DNA from 2 places in the Paenibacillus sp. FSL M7-0656 genome. Region 1 is predicted to be linked to the other one. Evidence: predicted binding sites of a transcription regulator. Region 1 holds the regulator's gene; the other holds the start of a gene.
What was found. The regulator CtsR, encoded in region 1, represses protease genes until heat stress. The targets are predictions, from matches to a motif close to ATGGTCAATAAAGGTCAAACA.

Region 1 (3,422 bases):
GATGATTTTGAACCGGCGATGGCACTCTCCGAATATGCTTTTCAAGTAGTAATGAGTGAAGAACAGAAAGAAAAACGGCGGAGTCAATTTTCGTCACAGGATATATGGGGTGTATATGAGGACGGGCAGCTAGGAGCCAAACTTCACATCATTCCTTTTCAAACCTATATTCATGGCAGATCGTTCGAGATGGGCGGTATTGCGGGTGTAGCCACCTGGCCAGAGTATAGACGCAAAGGCTGGGTAGCGGGTCTGCTGAAGCATGCGTTGGAAGAAATGAATCGTAACAAACAGAGTATATCTTTCTTGCATCCATTCTCTTTTGGTTTCTATCGGAAGTATGGATGGGAGACGTATGTTGAATTTAAACGTTATAAAGTACCTACAGCTCATTTGCCTTCGAAAAAAGCGACACCTGGAACAATTCGGCGTGGGGATCCAGGCCTCAGCATATTAAAGGAAGTATACAGTGCTTATGCTGAGCGTTATAACGGAACTCTGGTCCGGGATGATGCAAGGTGGGAGAATTCAGTTCTTGTTAATGGGACCAGCCAGAAGGCTGTATATTACGATGAAGCTGATGCAGCACAAGGTTATCTTTTATATGAGGTTAAGGAAAATAAGTTTACCATTAAAGAGATCATCTATCTGAATGAAGAGGCTAGGCAAGGGCTGTGGACCTTCATTGCTAACCATGATTCCATGATCCAGGAAGTTACGTTGCAGGCGCCTGCCAGTGATACGCTTGCCTTCCAATTGGATAACCCACGGATTCAGCAGGAGATTGTACCTTATTTTATGGCGCGTATCGTTAGTGTAGAGCAGTTTATATCCCAGTATCCCTTTGCAAGCCAGGACTCACCAGTGCAGATTGTTCTACAGGTAGAAGATGCCCACGCTCCGTGGAATGAAGGGGTATGGCAATTAAACGTGGCAATGAACGGAACAGCGTCCATATGGAAAACATCGGAGCCAATTACTGATGATCAGATCATTAAGGTGGATATTCAATCCCTTACCGCGGTGCTGATGGGATATCGCAGACCAACGGAAATGGCACGAATCGGAAGAATTCACGGACCGAACACAGCAATCAAGGCTTTGGAACAAGCGATTCCTGAACGGGAAACCTATTTGCTCGATTTCTTCTGATGACTATTCCCACTGCTCCATTTAACTTGATTAGCTTATATAGAAATACGGCGTGAATGAAAGACAAATGGACTTCTCCAGAAATTTTGGGGAGGTTTTTTTGTGTCCGGGGAATATTTCGTGTAAAATCGTAAAAAATGAATAGTGACCCCACTTGGCAAAACCACAAAATATGCTATAATGGTTATAAAGTCAAAGAAAGTCAAAGTCAACTAAAGGTTTAATACTTAAGTAGCTTTCTTTCTACAATCTGATGCATGATCGCCAATATACGGGATTCATTTCATCGGAGGATCAAGGGAATATTAAAGGACCTTCGTGCTTCCTTCGCTCTCCTGTTGGCACCTGTGGAAGCAAGATTCGCTGTTTCCATGATTGGTTAAATGGGTAGAGAAGGTGTACTCTGTGGGGGCGTGTGGGTCCTTATTGACTTAACGTTTCAGACAGTGGAGGATGATTGGATGCGTAATATCTCTGATATTATCGAACGATATCTGAAGAGTATTTTGCATGAAAGTCCCGAAGGAATGGTTGAAATTCAGCGTAATGATCTGGCAGATCAATTCTCATGTGTACCTTCCCAGATCAATTATGTCATCAGCACACGTTTTACACTCGAGAAGGGATACCTGGTAGAGAGTAAACGCGGCGGTGGTGGTTATGTTCGCATACAGCGCATTGAATTACCGGCCCAATCAGCTCTGCATAATCATTTGCACCATAGTATTGGTGAAGAGATCGGGCAGACAGCTGCCGAAGGTCTGATCTATCAATTGGAAGAAGCGCGCTTCTTGAACAAGCGGGAAGCCGGGTTGATGCGAGCTGCTGTATCTAGAGAGGTTATATTGGTCAAACTTCCTTACCGGGATCAAATTCGTGCCAGAATGTTGAAGGCGATGTTAATATCTTTGCTCGGTAAATGAAAACTATCGGGGTCAAAGGAGGTACATCAATATGCTGTGCCAAGAATGCAATAAACGTCCGGCGACACTTCATTTTACGAAGATCGTAAATGGAGAGAAGACGGAATTCCATATTTGTGAGTCATGTGCCCGTGAAAAAGGGGAAATGATCCCTGGAACAGCAGGTGGGTTTTCCATTCACAACTTGTTGTCAGGATTGCTTGATTTTGATCCAGCCGGCAAAAGTGGATCGGCAGGAACACCACCTGCAAAAGCTCTTCAATGTGAAGAGTGTGGTATGACGTACGCACAATTTAGTAAGATAGGCCGGTTCGGCTGCAGTTCATGTTATAAATATTTTGACAGTCGTCTGGATCCTTTGTTCAAGCGGGTTCATGGTAATACGTCCCATGTAGGCAAAGTGCCTGCACGAGCTGGTGGTCGCATCAAGGTGAAACGGCAAATTGCTGATCTGAAGCGTGAGCTCCAAGAGAGCATCGCACAAGAGGAATTTGAAGAGGCGGCTCAGATCCGTGACCAGATCAGAGGACTTGAAAAAGGAATAGCTCAGGAGTAAAGTTTGTCATGAGTAGGAGGGATGCGTAATGCCTAATCTGCGCTTTACAGAGAAGGCGCTCAGCGACTGGATGCGCAGTGATGCGGCTGATTCCGAAATTGTCATTAGCAGCCGTGTCCGGATTGCACGCAACCTTCAGCATGTTCCGTTTCCGATGCTGGCTTCCAATGAGCAATCGGAAGAGGTGCTGAATAAGCTGAGCGAAGTACTTCAATACGATGACGTTCATGCCTTTGGGGATTTTCATACGTTGGATCTGATCGATATTGACGAACTCGACAAACGGGTGCTGGTGGAGAAACATCTCATCAGTCCAAGTCTTGCGAATGAATCCAGGAATGGTGCGGTTATTCTCAGTGAGGATGAGTCTGTCAGTATTATGATTAATGAAGAGGATCATCTTCGTATCCAGTGCCTCTATCCGGGGTTTCAGGTGAAAGAAGCCTGGGAGAAAGCTTCCGCAATAGATGATGCTTTTGAAGCGCACGTGGATTATGCCTTTGATGATCGCAGAGGATACTTAACCAGCTGCCCTACCAATGTAGGTACAGGTGTCAGAGCATCGGTCATGATGCACTTGCCTGCCCTGGTGATGACACAACAGATTGGCCGTATTCTAACCGCAGTTTCCCAAGTGGGATTGACGGTAAGAGGGATATACGGTGAAGGTAGCGAGGCGATGGGTAACCTGTTCCAGATCTCGAACCAGATTACTTTGGGACAGACCGAACAGGAAGTCATCGAGAACCTGCATGGTGTTGTGTTACAGATGATTGGTCATGAACGTACAG
Region 2 (3,422 bases), 1.0 Mb from region 1:
TTAGCGTCAGTCAAGTCGTTGATTGCTACTACCTCGATGCCTGCTACATTTTGAATACGGCGGAATGCCAAGCGTCCAATACGTCCAAAACCGTTAATACCTACTTTAATCATGAGTAAGTTCCTCCCAAGTTTTGATTAATTTTTTATGAAACTTATATATTCAAGACAGACGGTGAAGTCCGTCAAGACAACAATAGTTGTGATGCAAAGTAGAACCTTATTCCATTTCAGCAACGATGACTTCGGCAGCAGCCTCATCAATAATCAGAATATCTTCCTGACCAAATCGTAACACGGAATGTATAGCAGCAGCTTTGCTTTTGCCACCTGCAATTCCAATCACAACATCGGTTCGTTCAATATCCTGAAGTCGCATACCCAGTGTAAGCATGGTATGTACCACCTTACCCTGATCATTAAAGTAATAACCGAAAGATTCAGATACGGCCCCTTGCTCCTGAAGTTCATCTATAATCTCCGTCGCAAGTTTGCGTCTTTTAGCCATCTCTACGGCATCACCAATTCCATGAATAACAATCCGTGATTGCCTGATCAGCTGCAGAATCTCCTGAACACTAGGGTCCTGGATTAATGATTCATAGGCATGATCACTGAGCAAATCCGGTACATGCAGGAGTTTGTATTGCGCCCCTACCCGTTTTGCCATTGTGGATGCGATCGTATTAGCCTGAATTTCAAGGCTTTCTCCAAGTCCACCGCGTGCTGGTACGAACCAGACACCTTTGAGCGATGTTGGCGGATTTAGTTGTTCTGCGACTTCGGCCGTTGTTGAACCGCCAGTAACGGCGACAACGTCGTTGTCACTCATGATATTGCCGAGAGCCTTCGCTCCGGCTCTGCCCAGTTCCCTTTTGGCAAATGGAGAAACGTCCGAATCGCCAGGAACCACAACTACCTTTTGCAGACCGTATGCTTGCTTGATGCGCTCTTCCAGCTCGGATAATCCGAACAGCTCTTTGGCTACGGGCTCTAACTGCTGCAGCAAATCATACCCCGCCTCGCTGATCTTCATTCCTGCACTGTCAATTTCAATAAGTCCCTGAGCCTTTAACAGATCGGTCTCAGCCCTCAGAACCCGCTCGGTCATCTGCATGGAATTAGCTAACGTTCTCCGTCCGATCACATCCGATAACATGATCTGTTGCAGAATCGTATACCTCTTTTTCAAGATATCCATGAGATCAGGCAGAAGCTGCTTTTGTACTTCTAAAATCGTTCGCATGCTTTCCACTCCCGCAAGTTCTCGTTCTAAGCTCTCTTTCGTGGCCCTAAAACGTCCCGGGTTAACTTTTTAAGTCCCACGTCTATTCTACCTAAAACTGACGTGACATGCAAGTGTTTCAACGTGTTATTTCGACACGCATGCAGCGTTTGTACGCGCCTATTTTCACAATCCTAGACTTCCATGATCTAGGACTAGCTCACGCATACCATATATAGAAGGAACAAATGAATTCAATCTACATATCGCTCACAATCACATTTCATACAGCATGTCCAAAACCTCTAATAGCATTTACTTAAATGCACTCTTTATCCACTCTTCTTCATCATGATCATTTTTAGGTTAATCCAAACCAATACCACAACGAACTGCTTGCAATTAAATATTTCATGAGCTATAATCATTATTGCTGTCACATAATGTGCGCCCGTGGTCCAATGGATATGACGTAGGCCTCCGAAGCCTGAGATCCAAGTTCGATTCTTGGCGGGCGCGCCATTTTTATTTAACAGCTCATAACCCATTTAACCAATGAAACCGGAAAGGTTTCTTTTTTTTGCAAGTTAGTTTGACTTTCTTTGACTTTTTGTTTGGAATTGTTTATTATGTGGGTAATACGGTAACAGTTTAAGTATAAACACCAATAACATTTACATTCCAAGGAGGTTTTTCACGTGAGTTTTATTCCAATGGTCGTTGAACAGAGCAACCGGGGTGAGCGCGCCTACGACATCTACTCCAGATTGCTGAAGGATCGTATTATTTTCCTTGGTAGCGATGTTAATGACGTAGTGGCTAATGCCATTATGGCACAGATGTTGTTCCTGGCTGCGGAAGATCCGGAGAAAGACATTCACTTATACATCAACAGCCCAGGCGGATCGATTACAGCCGGTATGGCGATTTACGATACAATGCAATTCATCAAACCGGATGTATCTACCATCTGTGTAGGTATGGCGGCTTCCATGGGTGCATTCTTGTTGAATGCCGGTGCAAAAGGTAAACGTTTTGCATTACCAAACAGTGAAATTATGATTCACCAACCACTTGGTGGTGCACAAGGTCAGGCTTCTGACATCGAAATCCGTGCTCGTCGCATTTTGAAAATGCGTGATACGTTGAACCGCATCATCTCTGAGCGTTCAGGTCAACCGCTGGAGCGGATTGAGAAAGATACAGATCGTGACTACTTCATGAGTGCTGCTGAAGCCGCCGATTACGGTATCATTGATAAAGTCATCGAAAACGTAGGATCACAAGGCATCTAAATGTGACGTAGACCACGGTCTATGCGTTAACATAATCAACACCTAACGTAATCAGCAACATATAATTGTGTTGTCTATACGAGAAGAAGCCCTCATCATAATTATGATGGGGGCTTCTTTTTTCATTTTATAAGGAAGAAAACTTAAGAGTGCATAATAATGATTCTTTATTTGGTTCCATTTACATTACTGAAAGGTTCCGTGCCTTTAGGGAGAAGCTCTTTATACGTAAATGGCATTTCAGGGAATCCCTCTGCGTACGCCGTATACTCATACAACTGGAAGAACACAACTACACCCGTTGGTGTCACATAGAAATCTTGATCTTTATTCAACCCTTTATAACCGTCGAGGTATCCACCGCGGGCTTTCAGTTGTTCACCCACTTTTTTACTCAACGTCTCGCGCATGGTTTTGTTATTTTGCAGCACATCATCTAACGTAAGCTCCTTACCTGTGTCCAGTGCAAAGGTGTGGCCCGTACGGTATGTCATACCATGAGCGCCAGCATAATCTTCGTATCGTTGTGTAATGAGTCCCAGCACGCCTTTTTCGTTGTACGTCACTACATAGGAGCTCTCAAATGCATATGGACGGTTGGCTGTTGCACCGCCGAATTCAGATGTCTGTTTCTTGAAGTCAGCTACATAAGCATCCACTTCGTCTTTCAGCACTTTGTTGATCGCCGCTTCAGCTTCTTTGCTGGCAAGTCCACTCACCTGCGGATATTGAACATCTACTTCAGCATTTTTTACAGTGACATTAACTGTTGCTGCTTTAATTTTAACGTTATTTTGTTTCACCTTGCTGAGTGTCAACGTTTTGGTTTTGGCATCCCAATTCCCCTGTACACCCAGATAATCTCTCATTGCTGAGAATGGAATATACAATCGGCCCTGAATC

Region 2: a site for CtsR is predicted at 1,814-1,834, ahead of clpP (ATP-dependent Clp endopeptidase proteolytic subunit ClpP). Genes of this name have one in related genera too.

Annotation. Positions count from the first base shown of each region.
Region 1 covers NZ_JBBOOT010000001.1:5,047,759-5,051,180, forward strand. The annotation lists gene MHI01_RS22165 (GNAT family N-acetyltransferase) at 1-1,152, shown strand, start outside; gene MHI01_RS22170 (CtsR family transcriptional regulator) at 1,614-2,075, shown strand; gene MHI01_RS22175 (UvrB/UvrC motif-containing protein) at 2,107-2,631, shown strand; gene MHI01_RS22180 (protein arginine kinase) at 2,660-3,422, shown strand, end outside.
Region 2 covers NZ_JBBOOT010000001.1:4,022,432-4,025,853, forward strand. The annotation lists gene gap (type I glyceraldehyde-3-phosphate dehydrogenase) at 1-113, opposite strand, end outside; gene MHI01_RS17790 (sugar-binding transcriptional regulator) at 220-1,245, opposite strand; tRNA gene MHI01_RS17795 (tRNA-Arg) at 1,672-1,746, shown strand; gene clpP (ATP-dependent Clp endopeptidase proteolytic subunit ClpP) at 1,923-2,519, shown strand; gene MHI01_RS17805 (stalk domain-containing protein) at 2,687-3,422, opposite strand, start outside.